2 linked regions of the Posidoniimonas corsicana genome follow. The protein of the gene in region 1 interacts with the protein of each later gene in a pairwise test. Links are inferred from orthologs where the notes say so. Each region holds a gene or a part of one and is shown on either strand. Other genes may lie near its edges. The genes, in order: KOR34_RS20040 and mobA.

What was found.
Region 2: the proteins of KOR34_RS20040 (region 1) and mobA interact in binary tests that used the Escherichia coli proteins (3 or more experiments, as listed by UniProt). The link is inferred for Posidoniimonas corsicana from one-to-one orthologs.

What each region holds. Positions count from the first base shown.
Region 1 is NZ_SIHJ01000003.1:150,665-165,962, forward strand. Bases 4,840-7,639 are described here. They hold KOR34_RS20040 (molybdopterin molybdotransferase MoeA), read left to right. Parts: upstream 4,840-5,523; coding sequence 5,524-6,756; downstream 6,757-7,639. Other genes in these bases: KOR34_RS20035 (anthranilate synthase component II), read left to right, coding at 4,916-5,497; KOR34_RS20045 (hypothetical protein), read left to right, coding at 7,218-7,639. In the rest of the region: KOR34_RS20005 (hypothetical protein), read right to left, coding at 1-348; KOR34_RS20010 (ATP-binding protein), read right to left, coding at 473-1,816; KOR34_RS20015 (3-keto-disaccharide hydrolase), read right to left, coding at 1,892-2,536; KOR34_RS20020 (cold-shock protein), read right to left, coding at 2,819-3,040; KOR34_RS20025 (phosphoadenylyl-sulfate reductase), read left to right, coding at 3,488-4,297; KOR34_RS20030 (RrF2 family transcriptional regulator), read left to right, coding at 4,406-4,831; more of KOR34_RS20045, read left to right, coding at 7,640-9,767; KOR34_RS20050 (hypothetical protein), read right to left, coding at 9,850-10,104; KOR34_RS20055 (CAAX prenyl protease-related protein), read right to left, coding at 10,151-10,981; fusA (elongation factor G), read left to right, coding at 11,409-13,517; KOR34_RS20065 (dockerin type I domain-containing protein), read left to right, coding at 13,688-15,298. UniProt on the Escherichia coli protein: Catalyzes the insertion of molybdate into adenylated molybdopterin with the concomitant release of AMP.
Region 2 is NZ_SIHJ01000001.1:483,363-498,820, forward strand. What follows is about bases 4,067-7,026. They hold mobA (molybdenum cofactor guanylyltransferase), read left to right. Parts: upstream 4,067-5,204; coding sequence 5,205-5,849; downstream 5,850-7,026. Other genes in these bases: KOR34_RS01760 (formylmethanofuran dehydrogenase subunit C), read right to left, coding at 4,067-4,785; KOR34_RS01765 (hypothetical protein), read left to right, coding at 4,873-5,208; KOR34_RS01775 (hypothetical protein), read right to left, coding at 5,842-6,522; KOR34_RS01780 (hypothetical protein), read left to right, coding at 6,957-7,026. Outside these bases: KOR34_RS01740 (metal-dependent hydrolase), read left to right, coding at 205-894; KOR34_RS01745 (hypothetical protein), read left to right, coding at 971-1,861; KOR34_RS01750 (Rieske (2Fe-2S) protein), read right to left, coding at 1,870-2,190; KOR34_RS01755 (Na+/H+ antiporter NhaC family protein), read right to left, coding at 2,238-3,905; more of KOR34_RS01760, read right to left, coding at 3,982-4,066; more of KOR34_RS01780, read left to right, coding at 7,027-8,234; KOR34_RS01785 (ATP-binding cassette domain-containing protein), read right to left, coding at 8,239-9,384; ABC transporter permease DevC, read right to left, coding at 9,409-10,593; KOR34_RS01795 (FtsX-like permease family protein), read right to left, coding at 10,645-11,841; KOR34_RS01800 (hypothetical protein), read left to right, coding at 12,073-12,651; KOR34_RS01805 (hypothetical protein), read left to right, coding at 12,648-12,851; KOR34_RS01810 (hypothetical protein), read right to left, coding at 12,867-14,090; rnc (ribonuclease III), read right to left, coding at 14,293-15,054; mgtE (magnesium transporter), read left to right, coding at 15,386-15,458. UniProt on the Escherichia coli protein: Transfers a GMP moiety from GTP to Mo-molybdopterin (Mo-MPT) cofactor (Moco or molybdenum cofactor) to form Mo-molybdopterin guanine dinucleotide (Mo-MGD) cofactor.

The sequences.
Region 1 (15,298 bases):
GGTCTCGTCGTTGGCGGTCGACCAGGTCAGCGTTGCCGGGAGTCCGAAGCTCTTGACTGGCATCGATATCGATTGCGCCGACAAGGTTAGTCCCGGGTCGCCGTTGAGGGCAAGCGACACTGTCGAGTTGGCCGGGGTGAGTGTCTCCTCCCCAACGCCGTCGACCGCCGAGGGAGTCCTAACCGTGATGGACCACGATTCAATGAAACTGACGGATGTCTGCAGACCAAGGGAGCCGTCGGTAGTGACCGTGCCCGAAAACCCGAACGAGGATCCTTCAAAGTAGGGCGACTCGTTCAGGCGGTAGACCATGCCCGCCTCTGCCGGGCAGCACAGGAGCAGCGTCACGGGCGCTAGCATCAGGCGTGATGCGGTCACGGTTGATCCTCGATTTGCGATGAGCGTGCACGGTGCATTGTCACACCGGGCGCGCCGCATTGCAAACGTGACTCGCCAAGAACGCCGGACCGCGCTACGCTGGCGCCGCCGTGGGGGACGCGTTGCTAAGCGGCAGCTTCACCTCCACCACCGTGCCGTGCCCCGCTTCGGAGTCGATCACCATGCCGCCGCCGACACGCTCCACCACGCTGCGGGCGAGGAACAGGCCCAGGCCCATGCCCTTGCCGGGGTCCTTGGTGGTGAAGAACGGCTCGCCGGCGCGGGCCAGCACCTCCGGCGGCATGCCGGGGCCGCTGTCGCGGATGGCGATGCCGAGCGTGCCGTGCGCGTACACCTCGATCTCGACCTCGCCGCCCGGGCGGGAGTCGAGCGCGTTCTGCACCAACGCCCGCAGCGCCTGCGACAGCGCGGTGCGGGGCGCCATCACGCGGGCTTGCTCGGCGCCGTTGGCGTAGTCGATGTCGATCAGCACCGGCTCGGTGAGCTCGTCAACGACTTCCTGGAGCAGCTCCCCAGCGGTGAAGGTTTCCGGCGCCTCGCCGGCGGCGCGGCCCGACGCGGTGGACATGCGGTCGAGGATCGCGCGGCAGCGGTCCAGCTCGCTGCGGATCAGCTTGATGTCGGTCGCGACCTCCGCGGAGACGTCCAGCTCGTTCAGCTCGTGCTCCAGCTCCTTGGCCACGACGGCGATCGTGGAGAGCGGCGTGGCCAGCTCGTGCGCGGCGCCGGCCGCCAGGGTGCCGAGCGCCTCGAGCTTCTCGCTCCGGGCGCGCAGCTCCTCGGCGCGGGAGCGGGCCTCCTGGTTGCGGCGGAGCTCGCGGGTGAGCCACGTGGTGAACGACACGATCACCGAGCCGCACGCGGCGAAGGCGATCAGCGTGCCGCCGCCGACGATCGGGATGGCGCCCAGCTCGCGGAAGCTCATCAGGCGGTTCGCGTGGCGGAGCTCCTCGATCGGCGTGTGCGTGTACGAGATCGTGGCGAAGGCGGCCGTGGCCATGCCGACCAGCAGCCACGCCCAGCGGGCGGGCAGCAGGATGCCCGCCAGCGCCAGGTTGACGAAGTAGAAGATGGCGAACGGGTTGGTCGGCCCGCCGGTCAGCTCGAGCATGACCGTTAGCACGAACAGGTCGAGCACCATCAGCCCACCCAGGAGCGCGTGCCACTCGTAGGGGCGGACCACCTCGGCGGTGGCGCGGCGCCGGATCCACACGGCGAACGCCGCGTTGGTGCCGGCCGTAACGCCCGCCATGGTGAGCAGCGGCCAGAACGGGATCGCCACGCCCAGCGGGCCGGCGACAATCAGGATGGTGGCCAGCTGCCCGGCGACCGCGACCCAGCGGAGCTTGGCCAGCCAGGCGGCGTTGATGGCCAACCGCTGGGCGTCGGAGTGCGTGGGGTCGGCGGCCTGGTTCACGTGGGTTGTTCGCTGGGCAAACAAAACAGCCCCCCGGACAGGTCCGGGGGGCTGGGAGATGACAGAAGCGCAAGCCTAGTCGAGCGGCTTGATCAGCACCTTGCGGTAGTGGATCTCGCTGCCGGGGTCGTGCCCCTGCAGGGCGATGGTGCCGTGCGAGATCTTGCGGCCCGAACGGTCGTCCGGCGCCTTGTGGTCGTCGGGCTCGGTGTAGTCGCAGGTCACCTTGCCGTTGACCTTCACCACCACGTGCTTGCCCTTAACGATCACCTCCTGGGTGTACCACTCGTTGTCCTTCACCGGCGACTTGTCCATGACGTCCTTCACCGCGTACAGGCCGCCGGTCTTGCGGGGGTCGCCGTGGGTCTGGTTCACCTGCACCTCGTAGCCCTTGTTGGGCCAGCCCTCTTCCTGGTACTCGGTGTGGAAGTACATGCCGCTGTTGGCGTTGGGCTTGGTGAGGATCTCGCACTTCCAGTGGAAGTCCTTGAAGTCGGCGTTGTTCACCTTGCCCGCGTAGAACGCGTGGGCGCGGGGGCCCTTGATGATGATCTTGCCGTCCTTAACTGAGAACGTGTCGGGGTTCTCGGAGATCTTCCAGCCGGACAGGTCCTTGCCGTTGAACAGCGAGTGCCAGCCGTCTTCTTTCTCTTCGGCGGCGGGCGCGTTGGCGGCGCACAGCAGCCCGGTCAGCAGGACGGCGCTAGCGAGGAGCTTCATGGGTTGGTTTCCCTTGGGACATGCGCGACCCTCCAGGACGAGCGGCGCGGATGGTTTGCGGCGGCCAGTGGCCGTCAGGAGCTCTGCAGAATAAGTGGTGCGCGGGCGCAATTCAACTTTCGCCGCCGGGATGCGTTCGCCGACGGAAAGCCGGGGCCCGCGCAGAAAAGAAGCCGCCCCCCGCGTGGGAGGGCGGCTTGTGGGTTTCTCACTGATTTGTCGGCGGCGGCGCGGGCCGAAGAGGAGCGATCCGGCAGGGGCCCAGCGACTCGCCTCTCTCAATCAGCCTTCAACAAGGCGGACATTCTCAGCCCGCGGACCCTTCGGGCCTTGGCCCTCGGTGTACTCGACAAGCTGACCCTCGCGGAGGTCGTCGAATTGGCACCCATCGCAAGAAGAAAGGTGGAAGAAGATGTCTCCCCGCTCTCCCTGGATGAAGCCAAAGCCCTTGTCCGTCAACTTCTTAATCGTCCCCTGCGACACTTCGCCACTCTCCAAAAACACGCACAACAAAACAAAAACGGGTAGGTGCGCCGTGCTACGCGCGCCAACCAGGCAAAACGTGAGTTGCGCTAGAAGTGAATTCGGCGGGCCGACCGGCGAGCTGCGCTCAGGCCAGAGACTTCGTTTCCATAACCTTCCAGCATCGTGAAAAGTAACCTTGCGGCCATCCCGGGTCAATCATCTTCTGCGTTTGTAGTCGATTTCTTTTCGCTCCCCGGACGGGTGTCCAGTGTGCGGTGGACCGCGTCTGATTGGCGGCAAGAAGCGTCGTTTTCTCCTGGTTTTTCGGGTTTTCCGAGCGAGCGGTGGGCCGCTGCGGCCCGATAGTTGACAATGCTAACCAACGCACATAGGATTCGCAGTCGGCGGATGTTTCGCCGGCGCTCCCCGCCCGCGGAATGGTCTGGTGACCACCACCGGGCGTTCCTCCCCACCGACTGCCCCGCCATGAGCACCGTCCACGACACCGCGCCGCAGCAGCGCCCCGCTACCAGCACTAAAGCCGCCAAGCCCGCCCCGCCCGCCAAGGGCGAGGCGCCCTCGGCCGAGTTTCTCGACTACCTGGCCGCCAAGAGCCAGGAGCTTGAGGACGCCACCCCGGAGGAGATCATCCGCTGGGCGGCCGACGAGTTCGGCGAAGGGCTGACTATGGCCACCGCCTTCGGCCCCGAGGGGTGCGTGATCTTGTCGATGCTGGCCGACATTGCGCCGCAGACCTACGTGTTCAACCTGGACACCGGCTACCAGTTCCTCGAGACGCTCGACACCCGTGACCGCATCGCCCGCAAGTACGGCATCGAGGTCGACCTGCTCAAGCCGGAGCTGACGGTGCCCGAGTACGAGGCCAAGCACGGCGGCCCGCTCTACAAGACCAACCCGAACCAGTGCTGCATGGACCGCAAGATCAAGCTGCTGTACCGCGGCGTGGAGGGGCGCACCGCCTGGATGAGCGGCATCCGCCGCGACCAGAGCGCCGACCGCGCGCAGGCGGCCATCGTGGGGTGGGACAAGAAGTTCGGCCTGGTGAAAATCAGCCCGCTGGCCAACTCGACGAAGAAGGACGTCTGGAACCGGATCTTCAAGGCCGACGTGCCGTACAACCCGCTGCACGACCAGGGCTACCCCAGCATCGGCTGCTTCCCCTGCACGCAGAAGGTCCTCGACGGCGACGCCGACGAACGAGCCGGCCGCTGGTCCGGCACCGCCAAGACCGAGTGCGGCCTGCACAGCCTTGAGACCGACGGCAGCGGCATCTAGTCGCTGGTCGGAACGGTCTGGGCGGTAGCTGTGTACCGCGCCGCCGGGTCATCAAGACAAGTCTAAGCAGAGAATTCAGCGCCTAGCGCCTTCCAGCCCCCAACCGCCATGAAGCTCAACGCCAAGACCGAGTACGCGCTGCTGGCGCTGGTCCAGCTGGCCGAGGGCTACGCGCTGGGGCAGCCGGCTTCGATGCGGGCGCTCGCCGAGCAGCAGCCGATCCCGGACGGGTTCCTGGTGCAGATCCTGCAAGAGCTGCGGCGGGCCGGGCTGGTGACCAGCACCCGCGGCGCGTGCGGCGGCTACCGGCTGTCGCGGGCGCCGGGCGAGATCTCGCTGTGCGACGTGCTCTGCGCCATGGACGGCGACGACCCGCTACGCAGCAACCTGGCGAACCCCACGCCGCTGGCCCAGGTCCTGGTCGACGAGCTCGACGACGCCCGCTGCCGCTGGCAGGACCAGCTGCGGGAGGTCACGCTGGAGGACCTGGCCGGTCGGGCGGCGGAACTCGGCTCGCCGATGTGGTATATCTAGCAGACGGGTTCCGGGTATCGGACGCGAGTGCGGGGCCCACGAATTCGCTTTCGCATCCTGGTACGCTTTCTGCGCTCTGCTCGCATGATCCTGATCGTCGATAACTACGACTCCTTCACCTACAACCTGGTGCAGCGGCTGGGGGAGATCGACCCGGCGGCCGATATCCGCGTCGAACGCAACGACCAGATCACGGTCGACGAGATCATCGACCTCAAGCCCGAGCGGGTGATTGTGTCGCCCGGGCCCTGCACCCCCAGCGAGGCGGGCATCTCGGTCGAGTGCATCGAGCGGCTGACCGGCAGGCTGCCCGTGCTGGGCGTCTGCTTGGGGCACCAGTCGATCGGCCAGGCGTTCGGCGCAAAGATTGTCCGGGCGAAGAACCTGATGCACGGCAAGACCGACCTGATCTACCACGACGGCGGCCGGTTGCTGGAGGACCTAGACGACCCGTTCCAGGCGACCCGCTACCACAGCCTGGTGATCCAGCCCGACACCCTGCCCGACGAGCTGGTCGTGACCGCCTGGGCGAACGAGCCGGACGGCCGCCGCGAGATCATGGCGATCGAGCACCGCGAGCACCCGCTGTTTGGCGTGCAGTTCCACCCCGAGAGCTTCCTGACGCACAGCGGGTCGGATCTGCTGAAGCGGTTCCTGTCTATCTAGTTCCGGGCCGTTGAGGGCTGCGTGCCGTGGCGGGTGAGCTGCTGACTGTCGACGACGCGCTGCGGCTCATCGAGCAGCACGCTGCGCCGCTATCCCCCGCACGTGCGCCGCTCGACCAGTCGCTCGGCCTCCGGCTGGCCGCCGACGCGGTGAGCGACGTCGACTCGCCGCCGCACGACAAGGCGATGATGGACGGCTACGCCGTGGTGGCTGACGAGCCGCAGCGCGAGCTGCGCGTCATCGACGAGGTGCTGGCCGGCGGTGTGCCTACCAATACTGTCAGTCTCGGCGAAGCGACCCGCATCATGACCGGCGCCCCGGTCCCCGTCGGCGCCGCGGCCGTCGTGCCGGTTGAGCTAACCGAGCTGATCAACGAGTCGACCGTCCGCCTTACCAGGCCCGCGCCGCCCGCCGGCAAGCACGTGATGCGCCGCGGCGAGGTGTTCGCCCGGGGCGAGTCGATCCTCCCGGCCGGCGCCCTGATCACCGCCGCCCAGTTGGCGGTGCTCGCCGAGATCGGCGTCGCGACGCCCAGCGTGACGCCCGCCCCCACCGTGGCGGTGCTCGCCACGGGAGATGAGTTGGTCGAGGCGCACGAGGTCCCCGCGGCGGGGCAAATCCGCAACTCCAACGGCCCCATGCTGCACGCGCTGGTCACCCAGGCCGCCGCCCGCCTGGTCCCACTCGGCGTGGCGCGCGACAACGCCGACTCGCTGACCGAGCGGATCACAGCCGGCGGCGCGGCCGACGTGCTGGTGCTCTCTGGCGGCGTGTCGGCCGGCAAACGCGACCTCGCGCCGGGCGTGCTCGCCGGTCTCGGCGTCGAGCAGGTCTTCCACAAGGTTGCGGTGAAGCCGGGCAAGCCGCTCTGGTTCGGCGTGTGGCGGCGGCCCTCGGGCCGGCAGACGCTGGTGTTTGGGCTGCCCGGCAACCCGGTGAGCGGATTCGTCTGCTTCCAGCTGTTCGTGCGGCCGCTCTTGAGCCGGTTGGCGGGCGGGCCGTTCGGCGGGCTGCCCTGCGTCGACGCCGAACTGGCGGAACAGGTCACGGTGAAGGGCGACCGGCGCACCTTCCTGCCGGCCCAGGCGGCGTACGAGAACGGCCGGTGGGCCGCGCGGCCGGTCGCCTGGCGGGGCTCGGCCGATCTGAAGGGGCTAGCGGCGGCCAACGCGCTGCTGGACCTGCCCGCCCAGGAGCCGGCCTACGCCGCCGGCCAGCGGGTAGGCGCTCTGCTGCTGGAGCCTGTCGTGGGCAGGTGATTGAGGGGCAAACCTGTCGGCGACGCCGCACGACCCTCATATTCAGGCGTTCTGTCGCGGCCCGGGGGCCGCAAAACAGTTGACATAACGGCTGATCCCTAGGGAAGATAGGGAAGAAGGACGCATGGACGGGCAGTCCCGACCCGCCGCGATAGCCGCCGCGCCGCCGAGAGTGCGCGTCGTGCCCGCCGCATTGCCCCAGGGCTGTTTGGCCCCAGGACAGCGCGGCGGTTGCTTATCTCGCCGGGCCGCGGGCCCGCTCCACCCACCGAAGGGCCACGGTGGCGTCGCGTCCCGACGCTGAGGCGGCCGCACGAGCGACCACCCGGCTGCTACGGAACAGAACTGCCGTTTATCGGAACCGAGACCCACCTGCAGGGGCACGCCGGGGGCGTCGCGCGGACTGACCGCGCTGCGTGCCGGCACACCACCGGGCTAACCGCCCTGGAGACGAACCACTTATGATCACGCACCGTGCGTTCCGTTGTCTTTATCTGTACGCAGCCGCCGCGCTGCTTGTATCTGGCGTGCTGGTCGCGCCGGTGCGGGCGCAGATCGCTGTTGCTGGGCAGGTGTACCCATCGGACAACCCGTTCACGGCTGACCTGGAAGGCCTGTACGGCTTCGTCAACACGTTCCTCCCCGAGACCGATACTCAGGTGGGCTGGGAGCGGGACCGGAACGTGACGATCGGCGAAGGCGCGTTCGGCTCCGTGCGTCTCTCCCAGGCGGGCTTCCTCAACTTCCAGCACATCGTGCTGGGAGGGTCGGAGAACGAGGTCGACCCGTCGTCGCCCCGTGTGGGCCCGGGAGACGGAGTGATCGAGAACGGCATCGACCCGCTGTCCCCGGTATCCGGCTACGGTGTGCTGCGGATCGAGGACTTTCAGACGTTCTACAACAACCACCCGAAGGTGATCCCGAGTCAGTACCAGGACATCTACGACACCAACAACCCTGAACAAACCTTGTTCCCGACCGAGAACACGCGGCCGGACTCCGTAGGCTTTGACGCCTACATCGGCCTGACCGGATCGGGAGAGCTGTACATCGCCGCCGGCGGCCGCGCCGAGATTCAGGACGCCGTGATTGTCGGCTTCGCGCCGGACTCCACCGGCCACGTTGAGGTGACTGGCCTGGGGTCGTACCTGGCGGCGTACGGCGGCCTGAACCCGAACGCGACGGTCATCAACCGGGATGAGTTCGACAACAACGAGATTCACCAGATGATCATCGGCGCCTACGGCGACGGGTCGATGACCATCAGCGACGGCGGCCACGTCGACGCGTTCTACGGCGCCGCGATCGGCGTTACCCGTTCGGACGGCAGCGACGAGCTCACCGATCAAGCCTTCGACAACAGCCTCCGCGACCTGCAGGGCTCCGGCCGCGTGATCGTCGACGGCGACGGCTCGCTCTGGAACATCATGATCACCGCGTTCGAGGACGACGAGCTGCCGCAGGGCATGCGGACCGAGGGCGGCGCGCTGGCGATCGGCGAGTTCAACGACGCCCTCAACCCCCAGTACATCTCCGAGGAGCTGGGACGTGGCTACCTGTCGGTCCGCAACAACGGCTTGGTCCGAGTCCACCGCTACACCGACGAAAACAACCCGACCACCGACCACGACGCCGACCTCCGCATCGGCCGGCTTGGCACGCTCGACTTCCGCGGCGGCCGGGTCACCGTGCAGGACCAGCTGGTCAACGACGGCGTCATCCAGGCCACCCACGACGGGACCGGCATCGAGGGTGGCCACTCGGCCAGCGACAACGTGCTGGAGGTTGCAACCTTCGAGAACCGCCTGCTCGGCCAGGTGCGTGTTGGCGCAGGCCAGTCGCTGAGGGTGCTCGCCACGATCAACGCTACCGACCTCGCGCCCGACGCCCCGGAGATGCTGGTTGGCGGCAACCACGGCGTGATCGAGGTGATCGGCGACCAGGTGAGCGGACGGGCCGACTTTGAGTACATCCACGAGTACGACACGTCGCTCGACGCGGCGATCTTCGCGTCGCTCGCTATCCGTGACCCGCACGTGTTCTACAACGCGGGCGAGATCACCGACCCGGGCAAGATTGTCGCCCACGAGGCGAACCTCCGCTTCCGCACCGGCCTGTGGAACGCCGGCGAGGTCGCGTTCACCGGCGGCGACAACCTGGTCACCGGACGGGTGATGAACGCCTGGGACGCCACGAACTCCGAGCCCGGCGGCGCCATCAGCATCAGCAACGGCTCGTACGTCACGTTCGAGGACACGGTCACGAACGACGGCACGATCACGCTTTCCGACAATTCGGGCGCCATGTTCCTGGGCGGCCTCGACGACGGCACGACCACCCGGCCCGCGTACTCCGGCGTCGGCGATCTGAACATCGTGTCGACCGGCGACGTGCACGTCGCGGGCGATTTCTTCCTCGGCGACCCCGACTCGCTCGCGCCGCTCGGTGGCACGCTGCGGCTGTACGTCGAGGACTTCACCGTGGACGGGTACTCGCACCTGGTGGTCGAGGGCGACGGCGACTTTAGCGCCGGCGGGATCGCGACCATCGAGATCCTCGGCAACGCGATGGGCCCGCTCACCGTGGGCGACGCCATTGACCTGATCACGGTGCTCGGCACGGCGAACTTCACCGGCACGACTATCCAGTCCTTAGTGGCGACCGCGCCCGGCACGGTGCTGGTGACGGACACATCGGGTCCGGCGCTGACGCTCATCGTGGCTTCGGCCATCGGAGCGCTGGCCGGCGACTTCAACGGCGACGGCGTCGTCGACGCCGCCGACTACACCGTGTGGCGCGACAACCTGGGCGGCGACGACGCCATCTTCTTCGGCAACTCTAACAACGATGGCGTGATCGACGCCGCCGACTACGCGATCTGGACGGGCAACTACGGCAGCGTCCTCGCCGCGCCGGCCCCGTCGGCAGGCTTGGGCGTCGTGCCCGAGCCCGCGGCGCTGACGCTGCTGGGCTCGCTCGCCCTGTTCGGCGGGCGTCGCCGTCGCGGCTAGGCCGACTCGCGCAGACTTGATGACCAACCGGGCGGGCGGCCTGCGGGCCCCCCGCCCTTTTTTGTTGCGCTCGCGGAAGGCGCTACCTGTTGCGGCGGCGCAGGTACGCCACGAACGACCACAGCCCGGCGAACCGGTAGCGGTCGTCGATGTAGTGCTGCACCACATAGAAGGCGAAGTAGTAGGCGCGGCAGAACGCCCACACCGCCAGCGCGAGCAGCGATGCCGTGCGGAGGGTCGGCGAATCGAGCAGCAGCAGTACCGACGCCAACACGCCGATCGCAACGAACATCGCCGCCTTCAGGTACATCAAGCGTGGGCTGCGGAGGTCGGGCATACGGGTTAGTCGCCCGCGGCCGGTCGCCCACTCACCGCGGCGGGGCTTACCAGAGCCGCCAATCGCCCATCGTCACGACCCACACGCCCAGCAGGAAGTTGGTCACCGCGTGGGCCATGACGCAGTCCCAGAAGTTCTTCGTGCGGATCATCAGCCAGGTGACCAGCGAGAACCAGACCAGCGAGGCCAGCTTCTCGGGGTGGTACAGCATCGGGAACGCGGTGCCGATGACGATGGTCATCGCGCTCGCCTTGCCGAACGCCACCTGCCAGAACTCGGGGTGGTAGCCATCGGTCTCAAGATGGCGCATCAGCCACCCGCGGAGCATCAGCTCCTCGATGATCGGCACCAGCACCGCCAGCCCGATGAAGCGGATCACTAGGAAACCCCAGATGTACGCGGGCGACCTGCCGGCCAGTTCCTCGAACGGGTTGAACGCCGGCCGGGGACCGAGGCCAAGCAGCATGATCAGCGGGTTCTTCTCGCCGAGCAGCTGGACAAGGTGGCCTTCCAGGTCGACCCAGCAGATGGCCACCCACAGCACCACGCCCACCACCCCCACCACGACCGACAGCGGCGAGACCCGCAGCGGGAACTGACTGATGATTGGCCGCCAGCAGAGCGCCAGCGTTGCGAAGCCCAGCACCAGCCGCACGGTGTAGGCGATCGGGTACTGGGCGAAGGTCAGACCAAACCAGTTGTCCGCCTCGGCGGCCGCCTGGGCCTCGGGCCCGGCTTCCGCGTCGGGGGCCGAGGGCTCGAAGGTGGCCAGCAGCATGAACACGGCCAGCGGCAGCACAAACGGCAGCACCGGGTAGCGGGAGAACCAGCCCCAGCTGCTAGCATCGGGGCGGGGCTGATTGTCGGACTCTGGCATTAAGGTGATGCTGGATAGAGGTTTAGGTGGTCTTGGCGGCGGCCGGGCAGTCCTCCACCGCGGCGTTCCGCGGGGCCGCCGCCGGCGCGAATTGGCCGAAGCGGTCTAGGTGAAAAGCCGATAAGACTCTACTCTACTCGGCGCGGCAGAGTCGGCCCTTCGTTAGGGATTCCCGTCATAATCCCTAGCCGCGGGCCCGCTGTCGAGTATGATACAGGCTTCGCTGGCGTCGACCGACGCGGCTAAGTGCGCCCCGCGTTAGGCGGCCGGCCGCGGCGCCGCCGGAGGTCGCCGCCCCGCTTGGCCCGCCCACCGGCAGCGGCCGCCTCCCCAGACCACCGCGATCGCTAACAACGAACCGATCGCGCCCCGCCCGCGTTTCCGCCCCCGGACCGCAGGACGAGGAATCCATCGCAAGGCAACGATCATGAACCTGAAGAACGTTCGCAACATCGGCATCTCGGCCCACATCGACAGCGGTAAGACCACGCTGAGCGAGCGGATCCTGTTCTACTCGGGCCGCATCCACAAGATCGAAGACGTCCGTGGCGGCGGCGACGGCGCCGTGATGGACAACATGGAGCTGGAGAAGGAACGCGGCATCACGATCGCCTCGGCGGCCACGTACCTCAACTGGCACGGCTACGACATCAACCTGATCGACACCCCGGGCCACGTCGACTTCACGGTCGAGGTGGAGCGTTCGCTCCGCGTGCTGGACGGCGCCATCCTGGTGCTGTGCAGCGTGAGCGGCGTGCAGTCGCAGTCGATGACGGTCGACCGGCAGATGAAGCGCTACCACGTTCCCCGCTTGGCGTTCATCAACAAGATGGACCGCACCGGCGCCAACCCGAACAACGTGGTGAAGCAGGTCCGCAACAAGCTGGGCGCGCACGCCGTGCTGATGCAGATCCCCATCGGCAAGGAAGACAAGTTCCAGGGCGTGATCGACCTGATCACGATGAAGGCCTACTACTTCGACGGCGACAACGGCGAGATCGTCCGCTCCGAGGAGATCCCGGCCGAGCTGCAGGACGAGGCCGCCTCGGCCCGCGCCAACATGCTCGAGGAGCTCTCCATGTACAGCGACGAGCTCATGGAGAAGCTGCTGGGCGAAGAAGAGGTCAGCGAGGAGCTGATCCACGACATCACCCGCCACGCGGTCATCGAGCAGGAGTTCTGCCCGGTGTTCCTGGGCTCGGCCTACAAGAACAAGGGCGTGCAGCCCCTGCTCGACGCCATCACCCGCTACCTGCCTTCGCCCCCGGAGGTAGAGAACACGGGCATGGACCCGCAGACCGAGAAGAAGATGGTGCTGGAGTCGGACGCCAAGAAGCCGCTGGTGGCGATGGGCTTCAAGATCACCGACGACGAGTACGGCCAGCTCACCTACACCCGCATCTACCAGGGCAAGATCGAGAAGGGCGGCACGTACTTCAACCAGCGCACCGGCCGCAAGGAACGGTTCAGCCGCATCGTCAAGATGCACTCCGACAAGCGTGAGGAGGTCGACAAGGCCGAGGCCGGCGACATCGTCGCGATTATGGGCATCGACTGCGCCTCGGGCGACACCTACTGCGACGAGCCCAACTACTGCACGCTGGAGAACATCTTTGTCGCCGACCCGGTGATCAAGATGTCCATCAACCCGCACAGCCGGGACAACTCCGACAAGCTCAGCAAGGCCCTCCAGCGGTTCCGCAAGGAGGACCCGACGTTCCACGTCTTCACCGACGAGGAGACCAACGAGACCATCATCGCCGGCATGGGCGAGCTGCACCTCGAGGTGTACGTCGAGCGGATCCGCCGCGAGTACGGAGTCGACACAGAGGTCGGCGCCCCGAAGGTGAGCTACCGCGAGTCCGGCCAGCAGGCCTACGAGTTCGACCACAAGCGGAAGAAGCAGTCCGGCGGTTCCGGCCAGTACGGTCACATTGTCGGCGTGATGCGTCCGATGAGCGACGAGGACCGCGAGAAGATGGCCGAGGCCGGCCAGGAGGGCGAGTTCTACTTTGAGGACCAGGTCACCGGCGGCCGCATCCCCAAGGAGTACATCCCCGCGGTCAAGAAGGGCTTCGAGGAGATGATGGAGAAGGGCCCGCTCGCCGGCTACCCGGTGGTCGGACTGGCCGTCGAGCTGAAGGACGGAACGTTCCACGACGTCGACTCGTCCGACATGGCGTTCAAGCTCACCGCCCGCGAGTGCTTCCGCGAGCACTTCGGCCGGATGAAGCCGATGCTGCTCGAGCCGATCATGAAGATGGAGATCGAGTGCCCGGAAGAGTTCCAGGGCTCGGTTGTCGGCCAGGTCAGCTCGAAGCGCGGCATGATCGTCGAGACCGACACCAACAACGGCGTCACGATCATTATCGCCGAGGTGCCGCTCGCCGAGACCTTCGGCTACTCCAACGACCTCCGCAGCCAGACGCAGGGCCAGGGCACGTTCTCCATGGAGTTCGCCAAGTACGCCCCCGTGCCGTCCAGCATCCAGACGGAAATCGTTGAGGAGCGCAAGAAGGAGCTGCAGCCCGCCTAGCCCGGCGACCGACCGCACAACACGAAATCCCCCAAGCCCCCGGCGTCAGCCGGGGGCTTTTTTCGTGCGCAGCGTGTGGTTTGTGCTGCGGCGGGCCGCGTGATACACTCCGCAGAGCGGCCGCCATCCCAGGGGCGATAGTCAGCGGCCGCTCCGCCGGAGCACACGGCATGCAGTCTCTTCGCTCCCTGCTCTTTTTCCTGTCGGCGGTCGCACCCTCAGCGGCCGCCTGGGCGCAGTCCGACCCGTCCGGATTCGCGACCGTTATCGACATCGACGCGGTGCGTTCGCTCGGCCAGGTTGACTCGGACACGCAGGTCAACCTCCACGACAACGGGATCATCTTCAGCCCGCTGGTGCTCGGCGCCGAAGACGGGACCAGCCACAACATCGAGTTCAACCAGCACGGCGGCGTGGTCGCGTTCATGCTGCACGCGCACGCCGGCAGCACGTCCAACATCCTGGCGACCGCCGACGCGGTTAACCTCGTTGCGCATTCGGGCAGCCTCATCAACCTACGCGGCGGCGCCGTAGCCGACCGGGCCGCCATCCAATCGGGCGGCAGGCTGAACGTCACCGGCGGCGAGGTCGGCGCCCGGCTGGAGGTGGGCGGTGAAGCGATCCTGGCGGGCGGCGAGGTAGGCGTCGACGCAAGCGTGCTGCCCGGCGGCTTGTTGGAGCTGTCCGGCGCCCTGGTCGGGGCGCGGCTGCGCAACCTCGGCGGCGTCCTCAATATCTCGGGCGGCTCGATTGACGACCAACTGATCGCGTTGGATGGCGCCACCAACCTGTACGGCTCGGGATTCCGGCTGGATGGCGAGCTGATACGTGGCCTTAACTCCCCGGGCGCTTCGGCTACGTTTAACGTGCCGGACGGCGCGGTGCTCACGGGCGTGCTCGCCGACGGCGTGCCGTTCGCGTTCACTTCGGGCGACGGCGACCACTTCGGCGACGCGCTCACGCTCCACGCCGCCCAGCCCGCCCAGGCGGTCCCGGGCGTGTACACGCCCGACTCGGGGCTGCTAGGGGTGCGTGCGGGGCAGGTGATGCTGGTGGCGGAAGGGCAGTCCCTGCGGCACTCGTTCAATGCGGGCGATGGCGGCGCGGTCGTGCTCGCCGGCGGCATGATCAACCGCAACCTCGAGCTGACCGGGGGGCATCTCATTGTTTCGTCCGGACAGTTGAGCAATGACGCCGACGCGTTCGCGGGCAGCACGGTCAGCATCACCGGCGGCGCCGTTGGCTCGGGCTTTACCGCGTACGCGGGAAGCGTTGTCTCGATCGCGGGCGGTCATATCGGGATCAACCTCGAGGTGAAGCAGGGAGGTCGGCTCCTGCTGAGCGGCGGCAAGTTCTCAACGCAGATGTACGTCCGCAGCGGCGCCGACTTCCGGCTTTCGGGCGGCGCTCTGAGTGACCGGGTGCATATCGAACCGGACGTCGCGGCGTCGATCACCGGGGGCGAGTTTATGCTCGACGGGCAGCCGGTCGCCGGCGCGGTGTCGGTCAGCCCAGACTCCGCGTTAACCGGGATCCTCAGCGACGGCACGCCGTTCGCGCTGTCCCCACGGGACGGCGACCAGCTTGACTCTGTGCTGCGGCTGCAGACCACGACGCTTCCCGCGGTTGCCTGGACCGAGGCGACGGTCACCGGCGCCGGCGCCGACGCCGCGCCGCCCTCGCTACGCACCGGGCAGACGCTCACGGTCGCAGCCGGCGGCCGGCTGCCCAGCGACTTCCACGCCGGTGGGGGAGAGCTCCGCATCAACGGCGGCCGGGTT
Region 2 (15,458 bases), on another replicon or contig:
AACTCCGGCAGGGCTTTAAGCGGCATCAGCAATGGTCTCGAAAAGGGGATCGGTCGGGCGCCTGACCCGCAGAGTGTATCAGATATCGGATTGTTGTGGCCAGATTCCGGCGGTGGGCGGCGGCCGGTGTCACGGGGGCCGGGTCATCGGGTATTCTTAGCGGGGTACGAAGCTTCCCCTTCACCGCCAACCGTTCCTACCGCTATGGCAACCCACCTGACTTGGCTCGGCCACAACACCTGGAGCCTCGAGACCGGCGGCTACAAGGTGCTGATCGATCCGTTCCTGGACGACAACCCCAAGGCGCCCATCAAGGCCGAAGAGGCCGAGGCCGATTTCATCGTGGTCTCGCACGGTCACTTCGATCACATTGCCGACGCGGCGCCGATCGCCCAACGCACCGGCGCCGTTGTGCTGGCAAACTTCGAGGTGGCCAACTGGTTGCAGCAACAGGGCGTGGCGGAGGACAAGGTTGTTGGCATGAACCCCGGCGGCGGAATCGACCAGCCGTTTGGGCGGCTCAAGATGACGATCGCTCACCACTCGAGCAGCCTGCCTGATGGCGCCTATGGCGGAGTTGCCTGCGGGTTGCTGTTCGAAGTAGAAGCGATGCGGCTCTACTTCGCCTGCGACACGGCCCTGTTCTCGGACATGAAGCTGATCGCCGCGGGCGGGCTGGACCTAGCGGTTCTGCCGATCGGCGACCTGTTCACCATGGGCCCGGCCGATTCGATCGAGGCGGTCCGGCTGCTCGCTCCGAAGCGCGTCGCGCCCTGCCACTTCGGCACCTGGCCGCCGATCGAGCAGGACGCGTCGGCCTGGGCCGGCGAGGTGCGGCGTAGCACGGACGCCGAGCCGCTAACCCCCGCCATCGGCGAGCGGATTGCACTGTAGCCGCCCCGGCCGATCCGGTTTCCCCACCCGCGGAGCGGTCAACGCCGCGTCGCAAGATCCACCACGGAAGACTCCCATGCTTTACCGTTCCCTGGCTGCCGCCTTGGCCTTAATCGCGAGCGTTCTGCAGGCGGACGAGCCCCTGGTCTGGAAGTTCTCAGCGGGCGAGGACTTGGCGTTCGAGGTGCGGCAGACTTCTGACGTCACGCTCGACTCCCGCGGGGGCGAGGTGCGCTCAAAGTCCGACCAGACGGCAACGCTGGACTGGAAAGTGGAAACAGTCGACGCTGCCGGCGCCGCCAAGGTGGTGCAAGACATTCGTCGGCTGCAGCTCACCTTCGACGCGCCGGGCGGGCAGGGATATCAGCTGGACACTGACTCGGAGGAGCCGCCTCAGGGCCTGGCCACCATGATCGCGCCGGTGTACCGCGCGCTGACCGAGCACAACTGCCAGCTGACCGTATCGCCGCAGGGCGAGATCCTGAAGTCCGAACCGCCTGAAGAGGTGTTGCAGTCGCTCAAAAACTTCCCCGGCGCCGCCGCTCTAGGGAAGGGCGGCGCCTTGTACCAGCAGCTCCTGCGGCCCGCATTGATCGAAGTGCCAGCCGGCGAGCTAAAGGTAGGGCAGAAGTGGGTCAGCTTCATCGAAGCGCCGCTAGCGATGTTCGGCGTCGAGGCGGCGGAGTTCCAATACGAGTACCTCGGCGAACGCGAGGCGGACGGCCGTCCGGTAGCGGCGATCGGAGTCCGGCTGATGCTGATCCCACCGGAAGACGAAAACGCCGCCCCGGTGCAGGTGAGAGTTGTTCAATCCGAGGGCGAGGTGCTGTTCGACCGCGAAGCGGGCCGCGTGCACTCGGCTCGGCTCGAGTCGCGGTGCGAGCTGAAGTTCACCGATGGCAAGCAGGTGACCACCGGCGAGGTCACGCAGACGGCCACCGCCAAGTTGGCGCCGGCTGGCGAGTAGTTTCGTACCTACGCTTCGTGCTTGGGGGCTTCCTTCACCTGGATCTCGTCGCCGACCACACGCACTTCGAACGTGTCGACGCCCAGCCGAGGATTGTCGCACCACTTTCCGTCCGTCACGCAGAACCGCCAGGCGTGCCACGGGCACGCGACGGCGCCGTCCTCGTCGAGGTAGCCTGCGCCGAGCGACGCGCCCTGGTGTGGGCAGTGATCATCGATGGCGAAGAACTCGCCGTCCCGGTTGAAGACGGCGACCATCCGATCGCCCACCTGGAAGGTCCCGCCCTGTCCGGTGGCGATTTCATGCGTCTTCGCGACGGTGTGGAACATTTGAGCTGTCGAGGATTCAAGAGAGGATTCGACGCCGCGCCGCGGCGTCAGGATTCGAAGATCTGCGGCGCGTCTTCTACCCGACGCCCGAACACTAGCAACACCGCCACCAGCCCCACGGTCTGCGCCGGCAGCACAAGCCACACGCTGGCGCCGTAGCCAACCGCAGCCACTCCCACCGCGCTCACCAACCCGGCAAGCACCGCATAGGGCATCTGAGTGACGACGTGTGCAATATGTTCGCAGCCGCTCGCTTGCGACGACAGGATGGTGGTGTCGGAGATTGGCGAGCAGTGGTCGCCGAAGATTGCGCCCGCCAGCACACTGCCGATCGAGGCCAGCAGCAGCGGGTGGTGTGGGTCGAACGCGCCATCGGTGCCGCTGACAGTAGCGATCGAGACAGGCACCACAAACGGGAGCAGGATGCCCATGGTGCCGAAACTGGTGCCGGTGCTGAATGCCACCACGCACGCCAGCAAGAACACCGCCGTGGGCAGCAGGGCGGTGGTAGCTGACGCGGCGCCGCTGTCGCCTTGAGGCAGAAGCTCCTTCAGGAAGTCTCCGGTGTAGAGCCGGTAGTCCTGGTACTCGTAGGCGACGGTTTGGGTAGCCCCGTCGACGCTGCGGTTGCCGGTCATCCGTGACATGGTGCCCGCGAACCACAGGATGGCGAGCGCCGGGACCACCATCCGGACGCCTTGAAAGGCGGCGTCCTGAATCCGCGGGGTCGTCAGCACGCCACGCCAGTACAGCAGCGCCGACGCTGATAGCAGCCCCACCAGTGCTCCGTACATCAGGGCTACGGACGCATCGGCAGCGCCAACCACCTCCAATAGGGACGGGTCCTCTACGCCATCCGCCGCCAGTGACGCTCGGCCGCCGACGATGATCAGTGCGATCACCACGGCGAGCGTGGTCAGGATGGGCCCCATCGCGTTGGTCCAATGGGTTGCTGGGTGGTCAAGCGGCGCGATCTCGTCGACAGGCGTGCCGCCGGTCGGGTCGCCGAGTCGGGCGCGGCGTTCCGCTTTGGCCATGGGCCCCAGGTCCCGGCGCAGCAAGGCCACCAGCAGCACCAGCAGCAGGGCCTGGATTACGTAGAAGCGGTAGGGGATGCAGGCCAGAAAGAGATCCATCGAACTCGGCAACGCCGCGGCGTTGGCGCCGACGTTATCCAATCCCTCTTGTATGCAGTCGAGCTCGAACAGCACCCACACGGAGAACGGCGCCAGGCAGGCGACCGGCGCAGCGGTTGAGTCGACAATGTAGGCCAGCTTCTCTCGAGAGAGCTTCAGCCGATCGAACGTCGCCCGCATGGTGTTGCCCAGCAGCAGCGTGTTGGTGTAGTCGTCGAAGAATACAAGCAGCCCCAGCAGCCATGTCACGAACTCGCACCGGCGGGTCGTGGTGATGAGCGGCGCCAGTGCTTCCACCAGCCCGCGCATGCCGCCGCCCGCGTTGAGCACGCCGATCATGGCGCCCATCAACAGCGTGAAGCAGAGCACGCGCAGCTTGCCGGGGTCGATGAAGGTAGCCCACAGCTGCGTTTCGCAGACCTGGTAGAGCGCGAGGAGCGGATCGCCATGCGTGGTGATTAGAGCGCCAGCCACGATGCCGAGCAGCAGCGAGAGGACCACCCGTTTGGTAAGCAGCGCGACCGCCACGGTCGCGAGAGGGGGGGCGATGCTGAGCCAGCCGTAGGGGTGTTCGGGCATATCCGTCGAGTTTTGGAGGCGGGGCGGCGTTAAGTTAGCAGGCGCGGGGGGCGCCGGGGAACCCCGCAGCAAGCCGTCAGTCTGGCGTCATCAGCAGCTCGCCGCGTCCGCCACGCAGCAGATCGCCGTTGTACAGGTCTACTTCGTCGGGGATGCAACGCCCATGGGCGCCTAACAGCCGCTGGGCTTCCGATCGCAGCAGGCGGACCGAGGTCAGGCCGGCGCGGCACGCCCTGCGGAACGTTGCAGGCGGCGCCGCGGACTTACCAAACAAGCCGATCGTGCCGCGGAGCATCTCTAACCCAGGGTTGCCGCCGGCCGGACCGAACGTCAGGAGCGTCCCCGCCCGCATCTGGTAGCCCGCCAGCTCGCCGCATCCGCCCACGGCGATTAGAACTCCCCGACGCATCTGCCGCCCGGCCTCGGGGCCGGCACGGCCGGCGATGACGATCGAGCCTCCTCGCATCCCAAACTTGGACCCAGTATAGCCGCCTCCCGCGCAGCGTCCCGCGTCGCCGCGCACGCGTATCTCGCCGCCGCGCATCTCGGCTCCGAGCCAGTCGTCGGCGTCACTAGAGACCTCGATCCGTCCGCCTCGCATGCGTGCGCCGCAGTGCCTGCCCACCGGTCCGTCGATTGCCAGCCGACCATTGCTGAGGCCGTGCCCGGCGTAATCGACCCGCGAGCAATCGCCAGTGAGGTGCCACTCCGCATCAGCCGGGTGGCCGGTGATGTCGAACAGCCCGGCCACCGGCGACCGCTGGTTCCCAACCGGTAGCGAGAAAGCGGCGAGTAGGTCGATGTCGGTAAACTGGCCAGGCGCCAGGCCGCGGGCGTCGATACGCGGTCCGTCGGGCTTCTTGAGCTGGAGGGTTAGCATGAACGGATGCGGGCCTGTGGGGCGGGGCGCCGCGGACGGCGGGTCGTTCGTTGCCCGGCCGCCCCCGCTCCCCTACGATTAGGCGTTATGAGCGCAGCCAAACCCGACGAAGTCAACCCGTACGCGGCGCCCACTACGGCCGATGAACCCTCCCAACGGACGGGTAAGTCGGACCAGGACCTGCGTCACGAGTACCTGGGAGCGATCCTGCTCGCCACTGGCTGCGGCATCCTGGCGGCCGTGTTCTTTCTGGCGTCCACCCGCTACCCGCTGTCGGACCTGGGCGAGTTCACGCGGCTGCTGTCCCGGTGGACGTCGGTGGCGTTGGCGATGGTGTCGCTGATGTTCGTGTTTATTACGCTCCGCGCGGCCGTCAGCCGGTTCTGGCGGCACCTGCGGGTGCTGTTGGGGCGACGCCCATGAGCGTGCCACGCGAGCGGCGAGGCGGGGTGATCCTCTGCGGGGGGAAGAGCTCCCGCATGGGGCAGGATAAAGCGGCGCTCAAGTTTGGCTCCGAAACGCTGCTGCAACGAACGGTCCGGCGCCTCTCCGACTGCATTCCCCTCACTGGCATCACCTGCGTCGCGGCGTGTCGCCAACCGCTGCCCGACCTGCCGAAGGGCGTGACAGTGGTGCGGGACTTGCAGCCAGGTCAGGGTCCGCTGGCTGCCGTAGCATGGGGGATGCGGGCCGCAGCGGATGTTTGCGACGCGGCGCTGGTGGTCGCTTGCGACCATCCGATGCTGAGCGCTCCATTTATCGAACTGCTGTTCGCCCAACTCGCCGAGGCCGACTGCGTAGCCGGTCGAGTGGAGGGGCAAGAGCGCCCCCTGCCGGCGGCGATGCGGATCGATGCCGCCGGGCGGGCCGAATCGCTGCTCGACGACGGTGAGCGGAGCCTGAAATCGCTGACGCACCGCCTCGAGTGCCGGTGGCTGGACGAGGCTACGCTCCGCGGGGCCGATCCAGAGCTGCGGAGCCTGATCAACTGCAACACCGCGGCTGATTACCAGCGGGCTTTAGAACTGGCCGGGCTCGCTCAGCCTAAGCAGCAGACTAGGTAGGCTGCTGCTCAACGCCAGGGGCGGCATCCCCATCGTCGGGCTCAGCAGGACCGGCTTCTTGAGCGACCTCAAGCTCCGTAGGGCCGTTGATGATCGCTTCACGCGGGATCCGATCCTCCAGCTCCAGCAGGATGGCGTCGGTCGGCTGACGCATGAACTTGTAGTCGTCGATGACGAAGGTCCGCCGGCGTCCGTCGACGCTGTACTTCACCTTCGCAATGCCCTTGCTACGCCATTTTTTCTTGTCGAGCTTCTCGACCTGATCCCACTTGAACCCTTGCCCCCAGCTCGACGTGACTCCCTCGGCGTTGCCCTCGATCCAGGTGCCCCGCGCCCGCAGTACCCCCCAGAGGAACCACAGGCCGACGAGTGCGATTGGCACGGCCATGTAGAACTGCATCTGGATGTCGGCGTCGGTGTGGTGGTAGTCGTGCTCGTTGGGTTTCGCGTCGCTCCAGCCGTTCTCGGCCGCGACCTCGGGCCAACGCTCGGGCCGGTCGGGCTCGGGGATCTCGCTGTAGGCCTCCCAGATGGCGTTCTTCTCAGGCCACGCCACGGCGCCGTCATAAACGCACCAACCGGCAAACCCTAACGCGCCCAGGCCCATTAGGATGAACCGGCGGTAGAAACGCGAATCGCTCTCGGCGCGGATGGGGAGGCTTTGTTTCTGCATAGGTGTGGGCGGTAGGTGCGGAATTGCGTGTGCCCCGACCCGTGCGCGATCGCCGGGCGGCGGACCCATCAGTCTAAACGGACGCGGCCCGTTGCCCCAGGGGCGGCCGCTACCTCCGTTGTACTTGCCCCGCCCAGATTTGGGCGTTCCGCGGCCCGAAATTCTCCGCTCGGCCCGCTCACAGGGGTGCGGTTCGACCGTCCGCAACGGCTGCAAGCACCTGAGGGTCGCGACCGCAAACTCCGCGCTACCCGAACATGCCGAAAACGCGGGACGACACGCGCAGCCAGAGCGTCGGCGGGGCGATAACCGTTGCAGGCAGACTCCACGCGCCAAACGCCACGGACGGTATGACTCCACGCTGGGAATGGATCCCGCTCTTGCTGACAGCTGCAACCCTGCTAACCGGGTGCCGATGCCCGTCGAGCGGGGTTGTGCCGTGCGCCCGCGTCGCGCCATGCGTCTACGAGCAGACCGCGCCGCTCAACCACGCGCCCGACCTGACTGAGGTAGCCAGCTTCGAGCGCGACGCGCTCTTCCAGTTCCCGTGCCAGCTGCCCTCGCCGAGCGACGAGTTCCGGCTGATCGACGCGTCGACGTGCGGCTGCAACGCCGCCCGCAACACACGGGTGGCCTACCTGCTGGACCTGGAGCAGCACTGGGCCGGCGTGCTGATCAGCTGCGACACCGAGGCGGTCCAGAAGGCGCTCTGCCTTACCCGTGACCTGCTCAAGCTCCGCGAGGCCGAGGTGCGCAACGCGGCCGCCGGCTCCGCATTGTCGACGTTCTACCTGCTGGCCGGCGCCGAGACGCAGTTCACCTATGTCCAACGCGGGATCGGCGAGGCGCGTGACACCCTGCGTCGGATCGACTCGCTCCGCGAACGCGGGCTAGAGACCCCCGACGACATCGACCGGTCGGAGATCTCGCAGATGCTTACGAGCCTGGAGGACCAGGCGCTGCAGCTCAGCCTGGCGCGGATCCAGCTCAACGGGCAGCTGATGCGGCTCCTGGGATGCCCGCTCCGCGAGGAGGGCATGTTCCAACCGCGGGTCGACTGGGCCTGCGAGCTGACCCGACCCGACTTCGAAGCGCTAGTCGCCGATGGCTTGGCCCACCGCAGCGATGTCCGCAGCGTTCGCCTAGCTGTCTGCCGGCTGGAGAAGGCGACCCTGCCGGTGGCGCGAGCGGTGCTGACGGTCGCCGACCCCGCCCTCGGCGCTGTGGAGCCCCAGAGCGGGCTTTGCCACGTGATCCGCTGCTCGTGCTGCTACGACCAGGAGGAGCCCATCCGCCGCCGGCAGCTCTGCACGCTGCTCAAAGAGTCCCGTGAGGCGGCCGCGGCCAAGATCAAGGGGGCGGCGTACCAGGTTGCGATCCAGCAGCAACGCGTTGCGGTGGCCAGGCAGGCAGTGCTGGACCGTCGTTCTGAGCTGCGGGCGCTGGAGAAGTTGCGAGACGTTAATGACACCTCGATCTTTGAGATCAGCGTCGCGCGGGGCCGCGTGTTCACCGCCGAAACGACCCTGGTGGAGCAAGTGGTCGAGCTTAAGGTGGCCGAGGTCGCGCTCCGCCAAGAGCAGGGCCTGCTGGTTGAGGAGTGTGGGCTGGGGGCTCACCTGTGCTGCGAGCCGCACTCGAGCTACACCGTCGCCCCTGTCGAGCCGACCTGTCCGTGCGAAGGGCTGGCGATTCCTGGCGCCGAAGGCTGATCGGCTACTGCCGGCTAAACAACGCCCGCCGCAGTTCTTCCTCGAAGGTGTGGCTCGCCTCGAGCACGCCGCGGAAGTCCTCCTTGCCGAGCGTGTAGTAAACGGCGTCCTCGCGGGTCACGATTGTGGCGTTGCGGGGCTCGTCGGTGATCAGGGCGGTCTCGCCGAAGTAGTCGCCCTCGCCCAGGTTGGCCACCGTCCGCTCGCCCTGGTCGTCTTTCACAACGACGTCGGCCTTGCCGGAGCGGATCAGATAGAACAGCTCGCCCGGGTCGCCCTGGCGGATGACGGTTTCGCCGGCCGGCGACTCCTCGACCTGCATCCTGTCGGCCACCTGCAGCATGGTCGATGGGGTAAGCGTCTGGAACAAAGTGATATTGCGGAGGAAGCCGCACCGTTCTTCGGCCTCGCTGACCGCGACATCGGAAGAGATCCGGCCGTCGACCATGTTCACGATCCGGTCGGCGACGTCGAGAATCCGGTTGTCGTGCGTGACCATGATGATGGTGCACGGGTCATCTTCTTGACGCGTGAGCTCCTGGAACAGCGTCACCACCTCGCGCCCGCTGGTAGCGTCTAGCGCGGCGGTCGGCTCGTCGGCCAGCACCAGCCGCGGGCCGTGCACCAGCCCGCGGGCGATGGCGACACGCTGCTTCTGCCCGCCGGAGAGCTGCTTTGGCTTCTTGTGGATGTGCTTGCCCAGGCCTAGGCGGGTCAGCAGGTACTTGATCCGCTCGTCGGCAAGCTTGCGGTCCATGCCCAACAGCTCGGCCGCCATGTTGACGTTTTCGTAAGCGGTGAGCGACTCGAACAGGTTGTGGGCCTGGAAGATGAATCCCATCTGCAGACGCAGCTGCGTGATGAGCGCTGGGCTGGCGTTGAGCAGTTCCTTGTCCAGCACCTGCAGGCTGCCCTCCATCACGGTGCGGAGCGTGCCGATCAGCGTGAGGAGCGTCGTCTTCCCGGAGCCCGAGGGGCCGGTCATGATGACGATCTCGCCCGGCCAGACCTCTAGGTTGTTGCTGTGCAGGGCCTGCTTGCGGAGCTCGCCGGATCCGAAGTAGTGGTTCAGCTCGCGCACCGCGACCGTGGGCCTGCCGGTCTGGCCGTAGGCGGTGTGGGTGCCGGATTGTGCGATCTCGGTCGTCATCGTCGGTTGGGCGTCCGTCGGTTGTTAGAACAGGCTGGCGGGGTCAGCGGTCAGCAGCTTCCGCACCGCCAGCAGCCCCGAGGCGACGCACATCACTACTGTAATTGCAAACACGAAGCCGAGCGTCGAGGGCGTCATCTGCATCAACAGACCGGTCTGGGCGGCGAGCCACTGGTACAGCCCGGTGCTGACCATCGCGCCCGGCAGGAAGCCAAACACCGCGAGCCAGACTGCCTCAACCACGATCAGGCTGATAAAGTACCACCGCCCGTAGCCCATCGCCTTGAGCGTCGCGAACTCGGGCATGTGGTCGGAGATGCCACTAAAAATCACCTGATAGCAGATCACCACGCCCACCACGAACCCAATCACCTTGCCGGCCGAGAACACTGCGCCAATCGGCGTGGTGCTCCGCCAGAACTTCATCTCCTTGCCGCGGAACCCCTCACGGGTGAAGACGCCGACCTGCTCGCCCAGCAGCTCGGCGAGCGTGTCGCGGGCCTGTTCGGGGTTGGCGCCGTCGACGAGCTCGACCACGCCCAGGTCAACGATGCTCAGGGGGTCGCCCATCGGCACGCGGTGCGGGAACAGCTTGCCGAAGGTCGCCGTGCCCATGATCAGGTTGCCCTCGTTCACAAAGTCCGCCCCGAGGTCGAACGTCCCCACAAGATTGAGGCGTCGGTCGCTGACTTCGATGTTGGCGTTGGACAGCGCGTCAGGATCGTCGATCGGCAGGGCAAACTTGGCGGGCTTGCTCTGCCGATCAACGATCGCCGTCAGCGGCCCACGCAGCAACGGGATGGATTCGTCGACCGCGGGCAGGTGGAAGACCGGGTCGCCCAGCCGGATCGCCATCGATCGGATCTGGTGCCCCTTGCTCGACGCGTGGCTGCCGAAGTTCTTGAAGACGGAGGTGGTGAGCTCGGTATACAGCGGGTAGACCCCAGCCACCCCCGGCGCCGACTGTGCCTGGTAGAGCCGCTGGATGGGGAACCGCGTCTCCGCGGCAATGGCGAACCGGTCGCGGCTTGTGATGAAGAGATCGCCCCGCAGCGCATCGACCAGCCGCACCTGGCTGTCGTAAAGCGCGTTCTGAAAACCCACCTGCACAAACATCAGGAGCACGGCGAAACCGATGCCCGCAACCGCCGTGGCGAGCCGCCGGCGGTCGTGCATCAGGTTCTTCCAGGCTAGCGGGGTCTTGAGCACGGTGAGTGAGTGGCGTCTTGGCGGTCTGTTAGGGTGGTGGATGCAGCAGAGTTAGAACAATTCCGCCGGGTCGGCCTTGAACAGCTTCTGCAGCGCGAACACGCCCGAAGCGACGCACATGCCGACCGACAACCCCAGCACGCCCAGGGTGATGCCGGGCGTCATCACCATAGGGATGCCGGCGTACCCGCCTACCAGTGCGTAGAGCTGCCAGCACAACAGCAGCGCCGGCAGGAACCCGACCAGGGCCAGCAGCACCGACTGCTGCAGAATTACCGTGCAGAGGTAGGCGTTGCTGTAGCCCATCGCCTTGAGCGTGGCGTACTCGCTCATCAGGTTGGCGATGTCATTCGATAGCACCTGATAAACGATGGCCACCCCAACCATCACCGAAACCACCACCAGGAACGTGAAAATGAGCCCGAACGGCGTCTGCACCATCCAGCGCTGCTCTTCGTGCGCACGGACCTCGTCGCGGGTCAGCACCTCGACGTCTTCTCCTGCGAACAGGCTTCCCAGCTCCTGCTTCACACGCAGCGGGTCCGCGCCTTCGGCCAAGGTCAACAGCCCGAGCGTGATCGTGTCGCGGTCCTGCCACGGGCTCGCCCGCAGGTAGCCCTCGAGGCTGGTCATGCAGGCGCCGTTGCTGGCCATGCCGGTGCCTAGCTCGATCAGCCCCACCACCCGCACGGTCTGGGCGCCGAGCGCTGTGACCGTCCCGATGTCGGCTTCGGTGAACCGTTTGCCGTTCCGCGGGCCGTACTCGCTCTTGCTCTTCGAGTCGAGCAGCACGAATTCGTCGCTGCTCAGCAGCCGGGCCTTGTCGCGCAGGTCCGGGCGTGTGAAGGGAGGGGCGGCCGGGTCGACGCCCATCGTGATGATGCTGCGCCCCATGCCGGCGACGTTCTGCTCGTCGCCGGGCCGGAACGCGGCGTCATCGGGCGCTTGCCACACGCTCAGCCCAATGTTGAAAGGCCGCGCCTGGTCTATCGTCGGCAGCGACGCGGCCTGGTGCAGCCGCGCCCGCGGGAAGGTGCGGGCCTCGGTCAGGTGCAGGTAGGCCGGCGAGCGGAGCATCAGGTCGAACTCGAGCGCGTCGTAGATCTGCGTGGCGGTCTTCTCGATGGCGCCCTTGAAGCCCATCTGCATAAACATCAGCATCGCCGCGAACCCGACGCCGGCCATGCCGACCGCGGTCCGCACGCGGTTCTGCAGCAGGTTTTTCCAGGCGAGCTGTTGGTTCAGCATGAGGACCGCGGACGGGCAGGGAAGTGTAGGAGGCTTTGTTCCTTAGTATCTGCTGGTCGGTTGCCCGCGTCGAGCGCGGATGGCGGGGGCGGCCATGATTGCCGCGCCCACGCGCCGGCCCTGGCAGTTGTGCGGCTGGCGCGGATTGCACGGCGCGGTTCGCAAGCCCCGCGGGCATCCGCTACGATAGTCGTCCCAACGCTCCGACCGCATCATCAGGTGAGAAACGACATGACCAGCCGAGATTGGTTCTGCCTTGCCCTGCGGGTGCTAGGGGTGTGGCAGTTGGCCAGCGCCGTGCCGTATGTTGCGATGGTCGCTTCTTCGCTGTCCAGCTCGGGGACTTTGGACGGAAGTGACATTCTCCGCTTCCTGTACTGGGGCGGCGCCGTGACCGCGGTCGGCCTGTTTCTGCTGCTCTTCTCCCCCGCGATTGCTACGCGACTGTATCCGGAAGAAGGAGGTCTGGGGCAGCCGAGTCCGCCAGACTTGCCGGAGCGTCTGCTGGAGGTCGGGCTTCGTCTGCTAGGCGTGTATTTGTTAGTACAGGCGGTCCACCAGCTCACGACGTCCATCGTCAGCGCCGTGATGACAGCTCAGTATTCTGGCGTTTCTTGGCATGAGCAGTTGTTCAGCTTATCGCTTAGCGATCTCGTCGCATCCGGAATCTACGCAGCACTCGGATCAGTGGTGCTTCTGGGGCCGAAACGCATCATCGCCGGGCTCGACCGCCTGCGCTACGACGCCGAGCGTGACGCCTACGTTCCGCCGCCTATCCCTGCGTCCCAGCTAACAGAGGACCCGAAGTGAGCAGCCGCCAATTCACGATGCGTCAGCTGATGCTGCTGGTGACGGTGCTGTGTGCCGTGCTGGCGTTTCCGGGCGGATACGTGGTGGTAGGCGCCGTCGCCGGGTGGGCCACGCTGATGATGCTGCTGACGGCGCCGATGATCTTTTTCTACCCGGCCATCTACCGCTTGATCGCCGGGCGTGGGGCGGCCGCGGACTAGCCGATGATCGACGCCCTACTCGGGCTTCTGATCCGCCGCGTCGAACCGCACCTTCACCTGCAGGCCGATCCGCTTGGCCGCTTCGGCCAGCTGGGCCTGATCGGTGGTGGTGATCTTGATCCGCACCTCGACGATGGAGCGGTCCTTTGGGGCCAGCGGGTTGCGGGCGTCGAGGCCGGGGCTGCCGATCACGCTCGATACGTAGGCCACCTCGCCCCGCAGGCCATCCTTGAGCTGCTCGCTAAACGCCGGGCTGGTAATCGTGGCGCCCTGGCCGGCGAAGATCTCCTGGGCGTCGGCCTCATAGACCTCCGCGACGCACTCGATCTCGCTGACGTCCGCCACGTTCATGACCGGCAGCTGCGAGACCAGCTCGCCCGGCTTGGTGAACACCTTCAGCACCGTGTAACGCCGCGGCTGGTCGACGGCGTCCTGGTTGTCGGTAGGCGTGGCGTCTAGCTCGACGCTGCTCTGGTCGGCGCCGGGCGCCCACAGCACCGACTGGGCGAGCGCCTGCTGCGCGACAGCGATCTCCTTGTCGATCGCTTCCAACGCTCCGTTCTTACGCAGGCTGTCGACGCTGACCTCGGCGGCCTCGACGTTGGAGTGCGCCGCCTGCAGCGCGGCCTCGGCCGCCTCGGCCATCGGGGCAATGCGCTGCTGGGCGAGCTTGACCTCCGACTCGGCGCGGGCGACGCGGTTCCGCTGCTTGCGGACCTGGTGGTCGGTCACCAACTCGGGGTCCGACTCACGCAGCTCGACAATCGAGTCGAGTTCGTCGCGGGCGATGGCGGCGGCTTCGTCCAGGTGCTTCACCTGCTCGCTCTGCAGCCGGGCCTCGGCCTGCTTGGCCTCGGCCTCCTTGACCTTTGCGCGGGCGCCGCGGAGCTGGGCCTCGGCGAGCAGCAGGTCGACGCGTTGCTTCTCGTCGGCCAGGGTGCGACGCGTGCGGAGCGCCTCGAGCTGCGCGTGGCGGGCGTCGTAGCTGGCCAGCACGCCGAGCAGGCCGTCGGCGGGGGCGGGCTGGTTCTCCACCACCTTCGGGTCGAGCGCCTTGAGCTTGTCGCCCGGCGTGCCGCTGATGCTGATCACGCCGCCGGCCGGCTGGAGCGTGCCGAGCGCGAAGATCTGTCGGGGTCCGGACTCGACCGGCTCGGTCGTGTCCGGACCGCCGGGCCGGCACCCCAGCAGCGCCAGCCCGAGGGCGAGGGTCGGCAAGAGTCGGGCTGGGCTTGGCATTCGCACGGTCGTGGCGGGGGCGGAATCAGTCGGGACGAGCGGCCGGGGCGCGGCGTCGCCTCTGCTCTGTCATCGGCAAGCGGCAGGCCCCAGACCCGAGAATGAGCCGGACCCAGAAGGCTGTCAAGCAAACACCGGGCCGGCGTGTCCGCAGAACCGGCCCTACCGGCACAGGACGCACCGCGCTGGGGCGGCTGGGTGGTCAGACGCCGTCCAGTTCGGCCAGCTCGTCGGGCGAGTGGGGCGCCGGTTCGCCGTAGATGTCGCAGATGGCGTTCTGGGCGGCCCGCTGCTCAGACTCCTTCTTGCTGCGGCCCCAGGCGGGCGGGAACCGCCGCTTGCCGACCTGAGCGGCCACCTTGAAGCACTTGCAGTGGTCGGGGCCGCGTTCTTCAATCAGCGAGTACGTTGGGGTGACGCCGTGCTCCCGCTGGGCGAACTGCTGCAGCTGCGACTTGTAGTTGCCGCCGGTCTCGCCCGAGGCGGTCGACTCGATCTCGGGCTCCATGTGGGTCAGGATGAACTCGGCCGCGGCCTCGCGACCGCCGTCCAAGAAAATCGCGGCGATCAGCGACTCGAACACGTCGGCCAGAACCGACATGGGGACTTCCGGGCTGGTAGTCATCCCCTTGCCGAGGATCAGGAACGCGTCCAGGCCCAGCGCCTTGCTGATCTTAGCGCAGGTCTGGCGGCTGACGACCACGGACTTCAGCCGGGTCAGGTCCCCCTCGAGGTAGTCGGGGAACATGTGGTAGAGCCGCTCGCAGACCACCCCGCCGAGGATGGCATCGCCCAGGAACTCCATCCGCTCGTTCGACTCGAGCCGGTGGTCCGCCCCTGAAGCGTGCGTCAGCGCGGCCTCGAGCAGGCTGAGGTCGGCGAACTGGTAGCCCAGCTTCGCCTGGCACGCCGCGAAGCGGTCGTCCTCCGGCGGTTCAGCGTCAGGCTTGTCAGTGTCCACCATAGTATGCTTAATAAGCTTCCGCTTCGCCCGGAGGTCGCACGCTGGTAATCCGCGTCTGCTGCGAGACGGAGCAGACCGAACCGAGCGACAGGGGGAATCATCGAAGAGCCACCGTCGCCGGCGGCCCGGCACGCCTGCGACGACTCGACGGTCTGTCGCCTCGCCGTCCGACGGATTGAGGCGGTTGGCGCAAACCCCTGCGACAACTCTACTTCTGTACAGTCAAGCTAACCCGACGCTAGCGGTGAGTCAATCCGAACCGGCTTGACCGCTCGCTAGCCACCCGCCTACCCGCCAGCCCTCGACCCAGCCCCTCGACGCCCGCCGGCCGATGATCAACACGCTCTATCTCCCTGAACTCCGCGAGATGCTGGCCGAGAACGACCGCACCGGTCTGCAGGAGT